Regions from separate parts of the Vibrio sp. SCSIO 43137 genome, predicted to be linked through region 1. Evidence: predicted binding sites of a transcription regulator. Region 1 holds the regulator's gene; the other holds the start of a gene.
What was found. Region 1 encodes CRP, which controls carbon source genes, mostly activating them, when cyclic AMP is high. Its sites were predicted from a motif close to TGTGANNNNNNTCACA; they were not measured.

Region 1 (6,021 bases):
GACAGGGATTTTCTCGATCCTATTGTCGGCCGTATTATCCATATAGAAAATCAGTTGCTGAATGAATACACAGGTAACTACTCATCATTTGAAAATCAGCGGGCGCAAAAACTGATCCTGCAACAAGCCATGTATCAGAAGCAGCAGAAGCAGATGGCACATATGCAGAGCTATATCGATCGCTTCAGATATAAAGCCTCTAAAGCCCGTCAGGCACAGAGTCGTATTAAAGCTCTGGAGAAGATGGAAAAAGTACTGCCTGCCCAATTCGATAATCCGTTCAGTTTTGAGTTCCGTGAACCATCAGCCCTGCCAAATCCGATTATCATGATGGACGATGTATCGGCCGGTTACGACGACACACTGATTCTGGAAAAAATCCGCCTTAACCTCGTACCGGGCAGCCGCATCGGCCTGCTGGGACGAAACGGTGCCGGTAAATCTACCCTGATTAAGCTACTCTCATCAGAGCTAAAAGCTCAGGGGGGCGATCTCACCTATTCTCAGGGCGTTAAGATCGGCTATTTCGCCCAGCATCAGCTTGAGACTCTTCATCCGGAAGAGACGCCTCTGCAGCATATGATGCAGATAGCGCCGGATAAAACCGAGCAGGAGCTAAGAAACTACTTAGGCAGTTTCGGTTTTAACGGTGATAAAGCACTGGATAAAGTCGCCCCTTTTTCCGGTGGTGAAAAAGCGCGACTGGTACTGGCCCTGATTGTGTGGCAAAAACCTAACCTGTTGCTGCTCGATGAACCGACCAACCACCTTGATCTGGATATGCGACAAGCCCTTACGCTGGCACTACAAACCTTTGAAGGCGCCATGGTGATTGTCAGCCACGACCGCTATCTGCTTCGTGCCACCACTGATGATCTCTACCTGGTGCATGACAGGCAAGTTGCCCCGTTTGATGGTGATCTTAATGACTACTACAAATGGCTGACAGATCTAAGCAAAGCAGAAAAGAAAGAGGCACAACCAGATACTTCGGCTAAATCCGGCATAAACAGCGCAGCAGCGAAAAAAGAGCAGAAAAGGAAAGAAGCCGAATTCCGTAAACAGACTGCCCCGCTGCGTAAGTCACTGCAAAAACTGGAAAATCAGATCGATAAGCTCTCTGAAACATTAGCTGAAGCAGAGCAGCAATTATCTGACACCAGTCTGTACCAGGACGAAAATAAGGCTAAACTTAATCAGGTACTGGCACTTCAGGCTTCTTCTAAATCAGAACTTGAAGAGGTCGAAATGGAATGGATGGACATTCAGGAACAACTGGAACAGATGCAACTCGATCTGGAGAGTGAATGACAAAAAACGCTTCTATATCTCTGACACTGGAACGTCTCTGGCAGTTTAGCCTGCAGTATTATAGTGTGCGCGGGATTAAAGAAGCGTGTTTATCCCTACAGAACAAATATCACGGCAATGTAAACCTGCTGCTGTTACTCAAGTGGCTGGATGAACAGCAGCTCAGTTTTGCAGGAGAGAGCTGGCATAAAATACAACACGCCCTTAGCAGAAGTGAATCCCTACTGCTGCACTATCGTGAATTAAGAAAACAGTATAAAACTCACCTGCCTGACACCCTTTACAGAAAATCTCTTGAGTTTGAGCTAATGCTGGAAAAGCAGCAGCAATCCGATCTGGTCGACTGTATCAATTCCATAGCCTTAACTGAGAATAAAGGGCTACCAATGACTCAGCTCTATTGTCAGCAGTTAGGTGCCGATAGTCTCGCTGAAGAGTTTACCGCCAGAGACAGCCAGTAGCCTTTTGATTTATCTTGTTCAGACTTAAGTGAGTGCTTGCATTAGCTTCATCATTAAATCAAGCTGGAGCTTAATAGGGACAAGACGGATAAAAATCGCTGCCTGACAGCAGCCCTGTAAGTGAAAAAACCATGACAAATTTCTCCCCCGTTGCCGGACTGACTAATCCGCACTTTCAAACCATACTGCCTCGATTAATTCGCAGGAAACCTCTTTTTAAACCTTGCTGGCAGACACTTGAGCTGGAAGACGGCGATTTTGTTGATCTTGCATGGAGCGAAGATTGGCAGACTGAACAAGCCGCTAAAAAACCTATTTTTGTGCTATTTCATGGGCTGGAAGGCAGCTTTGACAGCCCCTACGCAAATGGCCTGATGCACGCTTTCTCCAAGAGAGGCTGGCTGTCAGTAATGATGCACTTTCGTGTTTGCAGCGGAAGGCCAAACCGTCATGCGCGTGCTTACCATTCAGGTGAAGTGAAAGACGCCCGCCACTTTCTGAAGCATCTGAACACCCTGTTTCCAGATCAACCCAAAGTAGCGGTAGGTATCTCTCTTGGTGGCAATATGCTGGTGAACTATCTGGCCACATATAAGGATGAACCACTGCTGGGTGCAGCAACCGTTGTCTCAGCTCCTTTGGATTTAGCCGCCTGTTCCAGTCGCATTGAACAGGGCTTTTCAAAGGTTTACCGTAACTATCTTTTAACTTCCCTGAAGAAGAATGCGCTGCTTAAAGAGCACAAGCTGAAATCTGCCATTGGAATCGAGGCGCCACATATTAAGTCCATTCAGACCCTATACGGTTTTGATGATTTGATTACCGCACCGCTACACGGCTTTGATAACGCTGACGACTATTACCAGCGCTGCTCAGGGATAAAGGTACTGAACCAGGTTACTGTTCCGCTGCAGGTAATTCACTCCGGTGACGATCCGTTTATGACGGCGGCCGTTATCCCGCAGTTCCGTTTAAACGACAATATTCACTACAGGCTGTTAAAACAGGGCGGTCATGTCGGTTTTATTTCCGGTACCCTGTCCCGTCCCAGATTCTGGTTAGAGGAACATCTGCCGGATTACTACCAACACTTTATCTCATCAATCAGTGAGGATGTATGATTGTTCCATGGCAACAAATTGACCCGGAAACCCTGACAAACTTAATTAAAGAGTATGTGCTGCGTGAAGGCACCGACTATGGTGCTGAAGAGGCCATGCTGGAAGACAAAATTGAACAAGTAAAAACACTTCTGCAGTCAGGAGAAGCGGTTATTCTCTTTTCAGAACTGCACGAAACTGTAGACATTAAGTTAAAGCGTGAACTTTGATTGTTTATTAATTAGCCCTATTTTCATACACTAACGTCAGTGAGTTAGTAAACCGACAAGGAATGTCATGTCAGCAAAACATCCAATCATCGCGGTAACCGGTTCTTCCGGTGCAGGCACAACCACCACCTCAGAAGCATTCAGAAAAATGTTCAGCATGATGGACATTAAGCCTGCCTGGGTTGAGGGAGATAGCTTCCACCGTTTTACCCGCCCGGAAATGGATATCGAGATCCGTAAAGCCAAGGAACAGGGAAAGCACATTAGTTACTTTGGCCCTGAGGCGAATGATTTTCCTGCACTGGAAAAATTCTTCCGTAAGTTTGGCGACGAGGGAACAGGACAAGTCCGGCGCTATCTGCACTCATTTGATGAAGCAGTTCCCTATAATCAGATGCCGGGAACCTTCACCCCTTGGCAAGAGTTGCCGGAAGAGAGCGATGTACTGTTTTATGAAGGGCTGCACGGCGGGGTAAAAGACGGTGATGTGAATGTCTCTCAGCATGTCGACCTGCTTATCGGCATGGTTCCTATTGTAAACCTTGAGTGGATACAAAAATTTGTCCGCGATACCCGCGACAGAGGCCACTCCCGCGAAGCCGTAACTGACTCTATCGTGCGTTCAATGGATGATTACCTGAACTATATTACCCCTCAGTTTTCGCGCACTCATATTAATTTTCAGCGGGTTCCGACTGTAGATACTTCTAACCCGCTCAATGCCAAAGGTATTCCTAGTTTAGATGAAAGCTTTGTGGTGATCAGGCTGCGGGGAATGAAAAATGTCGACTTTCCTTACCTTCTGGCAATGATCGATGGCTCATTTATGTCACGGCATAATACGCTGGTGGTACCGGGCGGTAAAATGAGCTTTGCCATGGAACTGATAATCCGGCCGGTACTGCAACAGTTAATCGAAACGGGCAAAATCGGCTAAAAAACAGCCGATAATGCATTTTCCTTCTAATACCGTGATCATGTGCACGGTTTTGCTTAACAAATCGCAATTTGAGGGCGATCAAAATCAAGAAATCGTCTGCAAAAAAGGATACTATTCTTAACCGATATAGAAGTAGCTTGCAGCTTTGCATAAGAAAACCTATGCTAACTTCACCAATTTGGCGAGGCAGCAAAGGACGCTGCTGAATAGACCCTGCATAAAATAGTGAGATAATTATGGTTCTAGGTAAACCTCAAACCGATCCAACATTAGAATGGTTTCTTTCACACTGTCATATCCATAAATACCCTTCAAAGAGCACGCTGATTCACGCTGGTGAGAAAGCGGAAACTTTGTATTACATTGTGAAAGGCTCTGTAGCTGTGCTTATCAAGGATGAAGAAGGAAAAGAGATGATTCTTTCCTACCTGAATCAAGGTGACTTCATCGGTGAACTCAGTCTATTTGCAGAAGAACAAGACCGTACTGCTTGGGTACGTGCTAAATCCCCATGTGAAGTAGCCGAAATTTCATTTAAGAAATTCCGTCAGCTGATTCAGGTTAACCCTGATATCCTGATGCGCCTTTCTGCACAGATGGCTAACCGTCTACAGGTTACCAGCCAGAAAGTAGGTGACCTGGCATTCCTAGATGTAACTGGTCGCATCGCTCAGACGCTACTTAACCTAGCCAAACAACCTGATGCAATGACACACCCGGACGGTATGCAGATTAAGATTACCCGTCAGGAAATTGGTCAAATCGTAGGTTGTTCACGTGAAACCGTAGGCCGTATCCTTAAGATGCTGGAAGAGCAGAACCTTATCTCTGCTCACGGTAAAACCATTGTGGTTTACGGAACACGATAAAACCTCTGGCTTATCCCTTTTAAAACGCAGCGAAAGCTGCGTTTTTTATTTTAGCCCTAACTCGAGCCGTTGAAAGTTATCAATATTCGGCAATACCACTCTCATCGCTTTGGCCGATTTTACGCCCATCCACTCAGCCAGTGCGGCAGCAACCTGATCAGAACCGATAGACGGAATCATCCTTCCCTTAGAGATATCATCCTCACCAGAAATTTTTAAACTTGGCCAGACTCCAATCGCCTTTTCTGCCCGCAGTCCGCCCCCCATAATCAACTGGTGGCCACCCCAGCCGTGATCCGTTCCTGTATCATTAGGAGCGATTCTGCGTCCGAACTCTGACTGGGTAAAGGTAACCACCTTATCCTGATAGCCTATCGACTCCAGCGCACGGTTAAAGGTAGCCAGACTGTCACTTAACTCTTTAAGCAGCAACGGATGTCTTTCTAGCTGGTCATCATGGGTATCAAAACCGGACAGAGTAACGTAAAACACCTGCCTCTCCTGACCCAGTTGCTGTTGCTGGCTGATCAGTTTAAACACCACCGCCAACTGCTTATCCAGTGATGAACCGGAAAAGCCTTTAAAGCTGCTCTCTCTGTTTAAGGTTTCAGACAGCAGACTGCTACTGCTCAGGGAAGCCTGCATCGCTTTGTTGATCTCGGCATGAAACGGTGAACTTGGATCTTTTGCCAGCAGCTTTTTGTAGCTACGCAGTATGGCCCGGTTTTGAATACCGGCCACTTTAGCCACCTTATCTCCCCTGAGGATATTTTGCTCACTGTTCATCGCCCTGAGTATCAAGGCATTACCGGACAGACTATAAAGAGCAGAGAAGCCCTGTTGCTCTGATATCACATCCATCATCCGGCCGGCCCAACCCAGCTTTATCCTGTGGTTTACCGCGCCACGGTGCCACTCTGAACGCTGAGAATTATGAGAGAAAAGCTGAGGCGGCTTGGGTTTCGCTCCTGACTCTATCTCATGCTTGGTCAGAGGTTGCTGCAACACACCGCTATTTAGTATCACATTCGCTTTCCCTGCCTTATAAAGCGCCTGTAATGCCTGCATAGTGGGATGCAAGCCAAACTGCACGGTTTTGTTATTGCCGTC
Region 2 (6,021 bases), 410 kb from region 1:
TGGTTACCACCAGAGAAGTTAGCTGTCTTCAGGGTGACATCGTTCGGCCGCACATCCCATTTATCCATGCTGGTCTGGCAGTATTCAGTAATGGCTGCTTTGTCTTGCAGTAACCCAAGCTTACCTTTGTTGTATTTAGGCAGATTGTGATAGCCAAGAATATAAGCTTCCTGAGCTTCAAACTTGTTGACCAGTCCCTGTTTATGCCTGTCTTCCGGAATATGACCGACACCCATAGCTCGTACGGCTTCAGGATCTCTTGGGTCTTCCTTACTGAAAGGGTGGCCGTTAAGCACTATGTTGCCGGAGTGCGGAGTTAGAATACCAGATAGCAGCCCCAGAATTTTGGACTGACCGTTGCCGGATACACCGGCTATGCCGACGATCTCGCCTTCACGTACTGAGAAACTGATCTCTTTAACACGCTGAACACCGGCGTCATCAAAGAAACTCAGCTTCTCTACCTGAATCAGCTCTTTCTTAGGTGCCGCTGGTTTCTTCTCAACTTTCAGGCGAACTTTACGCCCTACCATCAGTTCGGCCAGTTGCTCCTGATCTGTTTCTGCAGTAACAACGTGCTCAACCATAGCGCCCTGACGCATAACAGAGATATTATCTGTGATTGCCAACACTTCCCTGAGCTTATGGGTAATGATCATTACCGTTGTACCCTGTTCGCGCAGTTTGTTAAGAATGCTGAAAAGGTGATCGGCCTCCTGAGGAGTCAGTACCCCTGTCGGCTCATCAAGAATAAGAATTTTTGCGTCGCGATACAGCGCCTTAAGAATCTCTACACGTTGCTGCAGGCCCACGGGAAGCTCACCGACAATGGCACCCAGAGGGACTTCGAGTCCGTAATCTTTTTCGATTTGCAGTAGTTTTTTGCGGGCTGAACTCAAACTTTCCTGTAGTTTCCAGCCGTTTTCTGCCCCGAGAACGATATTCTCAAGAACAGTGAAGTTTTCTACCAACATAAAGTGTTGGTGAACCATACCAATTCCCGCAGCAATCGCTTCCTGAGAATTAGAAGGTTTGTATGATTGATTGTTGACCAGCATGGAACCACCGTCGGCGTGGTAGAAACCATAAATGATGCTCATCAGTGTGGACTTGCCAGCGCCATTTTCACCGATAATTCCGTGAATTGTGCCAGCCGGAACCCGCAAATCGATGGACTTATTGGCGTGTACTGCGCCAAAGCGTTTATCGATTTGTTTGAGTTCAATGGCGTAGTTTGGAGTTTGAGTCACGAGAGATACCTGAACTTCAAAGTTACAAAATAGTACGCCGCTGATGCATACCAGCGGCGTAAAGATCAATAAACTACAAGTAACACCTGTTAGTAGTTACAAGTGTTGTCTGACATGTAGTCATGAACTTTGATCTTTCCTGAAATGATATCCGCTTCGATGCCTTCAACATAAGACTTCATCTCCGGAGTGATCAGGCTGGCATTGTTGTCATCAAGAGCCCATGCAACACCGCCTTCTTTCAGACCAAGAACCTTGATGCCAGGTTTCCAGCTGCCATCCATGCTTTCAGTCCATGTGTTTTTAGCTGCAACACCAACACGCTTAACCATTGAAGTCAGCATAGTGCCCGGCTGTAGGTGGTTTTGGTTTGCGTCAACACCAATAGCCAGTTTACCTGCATCTTTAGCCGCCTGATAAACACCAAGGCCTGTACCACCTGCTGCTGCGTAAATTACATCCGCACCTTTGGAGAACTGAGATTTAGCCAGCTCAGAACCTTTCGCCGGATCAGCAAATGCTGCCGGAGTAGAACCTGTCATGTTCTGCAGAACCGTTGCATCAGCATTAGCAAATTTAGCACCTTGCTCATAACCACACTGGAACTTACGGATCAGTGGAATATCCATACCACCTACAAAACCAACAGTGCCTGTTTTAGAAGCTTTAGCTGCAAGAGCACCAACAAGGAACGAACCTTCATGCTCTTTAAATACCACAGATTGTACGTTTGGCTTGTCAACAACCATATCGATGATAGTGAATTGAATATCAGGGAATTCTGTAGCCACTTTTTCTACTGCAGAAGCCATGTTGAAACCAACAGCAACGATAGGGCTGAAACCACGGCTGGCCAGACGACGAAGACCTTGTTCACGCTGAGCTTCGTTTTGAGGTTCAAACTCACGTACTTTAACGCCTTTTTCTGCCTCAAGAACTTTTACACCATTCTGGAAAACGGCTTCGTTAAATGATTTATCGAATTTACCTGCTGTATCGTAAATAACAGCTGGTTTAGGCGCAGCAAATACGCTGAATGAAGAAACGGCAAGCGCTAGTGCTGATAGCTTTAGAGTTGTCTTTTTCACTGTTGAATCCCTATTTTGTAATCCAATTAAATAACGGGTGATGAAATATTCACCACAATTGTTAATAAGATGATTTTTTTATTGCTTTAATATAATTAGGTAAAGGCCTTGCGGCTTTATCGTTTGCGTAAGAAAGAACGCGTAAACAGCTAACAAGTTTATCGTTTGCACCGGAAAAAAAATAGCGATCAGCTCACAGCAAATAGGGCTAAATCAGTGAAAAAACTTAATGTGGGTCACGAAGTGTTAAACAAAAGTAATGCATTTGGTCTGGATTTGTTGATCTGCATCTTGTTTTTATACAAATAAGCACTCGGGGAGTAAATACGGAACTGTGTTACTGTTTTTGTGCTCAAGCTAGAATAGGCCTGCTTTACACTTTCTTCTCTACAGTAAGAGATATGTTTATAACCCAAGTGAGACAGAAATGATAAATAGACTAAAAGAACTGATAAAACGCTATGACCTTTGGTGTGAAAGTATGGGATTGGCTCCGGATCAGAAGCGAAGTTGTGTGCCGGTAAAAAGAGAGCCGAGTGCAGTTTCTGCGCAGAAAAAAGAGATAGCTAATATAGAGGGTTTAAAGAAGCAAGATGACAAAACTGTTTGATACTCATTGTCATCTGGATTTTGAGCCGTTTTCTGCCGATCTTGATGATGTGATTAGCCGGGCAAGGAATAAAGGTGTCGATAAGTTTCTGATCCCGGCCTGTAGCAAAAGTAACTGGCGCAATGTTGCCGAGATAAGTCAGCGTTATAGTGGCGTTTATTACGCTTTAGGACTTCACCCTTATTTTACTGATAAACACTCAGATAGTGATTTGGACCTTTTAGAACAGGCAATCAGGAATCGAGATAATAAGTGTGTAGCGGTAGGAGAGTGTGGGCTGGATTTTGTAAAAGGTAATGACAGGGAAAGGCAAATACTGTTGTTAGATGCTCAACTGGATTTAACTATCCAATACGAGCTACCTGTGATTCTTCATTGCCGGGGAGCTCATCAGCAGATGATTAAGCTGCTGAAACAGAAAAAACTGCCATGTGCCGGGGTGATTCATGGCTTCTCCGGTAGCTATGAGCAGGCAATGGACTATATCAGGCTTGGCTATTACATAGGAGTTGGGAGCACGATCACATATTTGCGGGCAAGAAAAACCAGAAATACCATTTCAAAACTTCCTTTAGCAAATTTAGTACTGGAAACAGACGCTCCAGATATGCCATTAAGTGGTTATCAAGGTGAAAAAAATGTGCCAGAAAGAGTGTTAAATGTGTTAAATGAGCTAAACGTGTTGCGAAATGAACCTGAGCAAACGGTTGCCGATACGCTTTATAAGAACAGCCTTTCAGTGTTTACAATTTGTAAATAAAAACAACACAATTTGTGCCTTTGGTGAACGCTTTGTGGTGTAAATGAGATTGCGATCACAATATGAAATGAATCAATAGATACGGCCATACAAAAGTGTGATTTGCATATTACTTTCTATTGGTGGGTCTGAGTATAATCGCTCTCGCTTTTTAGCTCCATTTTTTGTTACACGCCATTTAACTTATAAGGAAGTCATAAACTATGAGCCTGTTTATGAGCCTAGTCGGTATGGCAGTACTGATTGCAATCGCAGTACTACTATCTGACAACCGCAAAGCAATTAATTTAAGAACCGTGGGTGGTGCATTCGCTATCCAATTCGCTCTTGGTGCATTTGTACTTTATGTACCTTGGGGTAAAGATCTACTGGGTGGTTTCTCTGCTGGTGTAGCTAGCGTGATCGACTTCGGTAAAAACGGTACTAGCTTCCTATTCGGTAGCCTAGTTAACTTCTCTGTAGAAGGTATTGGTTTCATCTTCGCATTCCAAGTACTGCCTACACTGATCTTCTTCTCTGCACTTATCTCTGTACTTTACTACATCGGTGCAATGCAGTGGGTTATCAAGATCCTTGGTGGTGCACTTGAGAAAGCTCTGGGTACTTCTCAGGCTGAATCAATGTCTGCAGCAGCTAACATTTTCGTAGGTCAGACTGAGGCACCTCTGGTTGTTCGTCCGTTTGTTCCTAAAATGACTCAATCTGAGCTGTTTGCTGTAATGTGTGGTGGCCTGGCATCTGTTGCTGGTGGTGTACTAGCTGGTTATGCATCTATGGGTGTTCCACTAGAGTACCTTGTAGCTGCATCATTCATGGCTGCACCTGGTGGTCTACTGTTCGCTAAAATCATCAAGCCAGAGACTGAAGACTTCTCTGACAAGATTGACGCTGACCTAGACGGCGACGACAAACCTGCTAACGTATTTGACGCAGCTGCTGGTGGTGCTTCTGCTGGTATGCAACTTGCGCTAAACGTTGGTGCAATGCTAATCGCATTCATCGGTCTTATCGCTCTTGTGAACGGTATGCTTGGTGGCATCGGTGGTTGGTTCGGTATGCCTGAACTAAGCCTGGAGCTTATCCTTGGTTATGTATTCTCTCCACTGGCATTCCTAATCGGTGTTCCATGGGAAGAAGCAACTCTGGCGGGTACTTTCATTGGTCAGAAACTGATCGTGAACGAATTCGTTGCATACCTGAACTTCGTACCTTACGTTGGTGAGAGTGCACAAGTTGTTGAAGCAACTGGTCAGGTTATGTCTACTAAGACGACAGCAATCATCTCATTCGCTCTATGTGGTTTCGCGAACCTTTCTTCTATCGCGATTCTGCTAGGTGGTCTGGGTGGTATCGCTCCAAACCGTCGTCACGATATTGCTCGCATGGGTATGAAAGCTGTTGCCGCTGGTACTCTTTCTAACCTGATGGCTGCAACTATCGCTGGTTTCTGTATTAGCCTGGCTATGTAATAACCAACATTGAATGACAAACACCGTAGCAAGAGATTGCTACGGTGTTTTTTGTTTTTAAAGAACTAGGTCAACAGACCTGAAAAAACAGGAACGAAGCTTGGTTGCATAAGGGTTTTTACCCCATGGCTTGAACTTTTTGAGATACAAACCGTTTGCTTGAAAAGTCGATGGTGTCACATTTTTAGCTTTATACCTATAATGTATACATCTGGAAAGGTTGGAGTCATAACTATGAATGAAGTTATTCTCGCAACAGTTGCTGGTTTTGCTGTAGGCATGTTGTTCTCGGCAATTAAGTTACCTATCCCAGCTCCCCCGGTATTAACGGGCGTGATGGGAATCGTCGGAGTTTATTTAGGCGGTGTAGCTTACCACTGGATTATTGAACGATTTTTCAGTTAGCAACCTTTACCGGAACCGATGCATGAAGCATCTGAATTTTAGACACCGCAATCATTGATTGTAGTGCCAGATACTCAGAGAAATGAGTATTGACCTAATTGGTACTGTGCGGTGACAGGGATAGCAATTGGTATTTTTAATACTGAGTCTTCAAGGAACCAAGTCCGTTCATTTCGTAACCCGGAATAGCAAGATGACAGTCTGCCAAATGATATTGGCGGTGAGCTTTTTTCGGTAAACAAATTGAATATATTGATCGGAGATAGAAATGAGCGATTTAAAAGCAGCAGCTCTACGTGCACTTAAACTAATGGATTTAACTACGCTGAATGATGATGACACTGATGCAAAAGTGATCTCTCTTTGTCATGACGCAAAAACTGCGGTAGGTAACACTGCTGCTATCTGTATTTACCCTCGCTTTATTCCTATTGCGAAG

Region 2: a site for CRP is predicted at 3,753-3,768, ahead of PK654_RS12445 (NupC/NupG family nucleoside CNT transporter). Genes of this name have one in related genera too.

What each region holds. Positions count from the first base shown of each region.
Region 1 covers NZ_CP116383.1:3,062,221-3,068,241, forward strand. The annotation lists gene PK654_RS14380 (ABC transporter ATP-binding protein) at 1-1,311, shown strand, start outside; gene PK654_RS14385 (TIGR02444 family protein) at 1,308-1,772, shown strand; gene PK654_RS14390 (hydrolase) at 1,904-2,893, shown strand; gene PK654_RS14395 (YheU family protein) at 2,890-3,102, shown strand; gene PK654_RS14400 (phosphoribulokinase) at 3,170-4,039, shown strand; gene crp (cAMP-activated global transcriptional regulator CRP) at 4,279-4,911, shown strand; gene PK654_RS14410 (DUF1501 domain-containing protein) at 4,957-6,021, opposite strand, start outside.
Region 2 covers NZ_CP116383.1:2,656,928-2,662,948, reverse strand. The annotation lists gene PK654_RS12465 (ABC transporter ATP-binding protein) at 1-1,250, opposite strand, end outside; gene PK654_RS12460 (BMP family lipoprotein) at 1,340-2,338, opposite strand; gene PK654_RS12455 (hypothetical protein) at 2,769-2,948, shown strand; gene PK654_RS12450 (TatD family hydrolase) at 2,932-3,708, shown strand; gene PK654_RS12445 (NupC/NupG family nucleoside CNT transporter) at 3,912-5,177, shown strand; gene PK654_RS12440 (XapX domain-containing protein) at 5,412-5,582, shown strand; gene deoC (deoxyribose-phosphate aldolase) at 5,851-6,021, shown strand, end outside.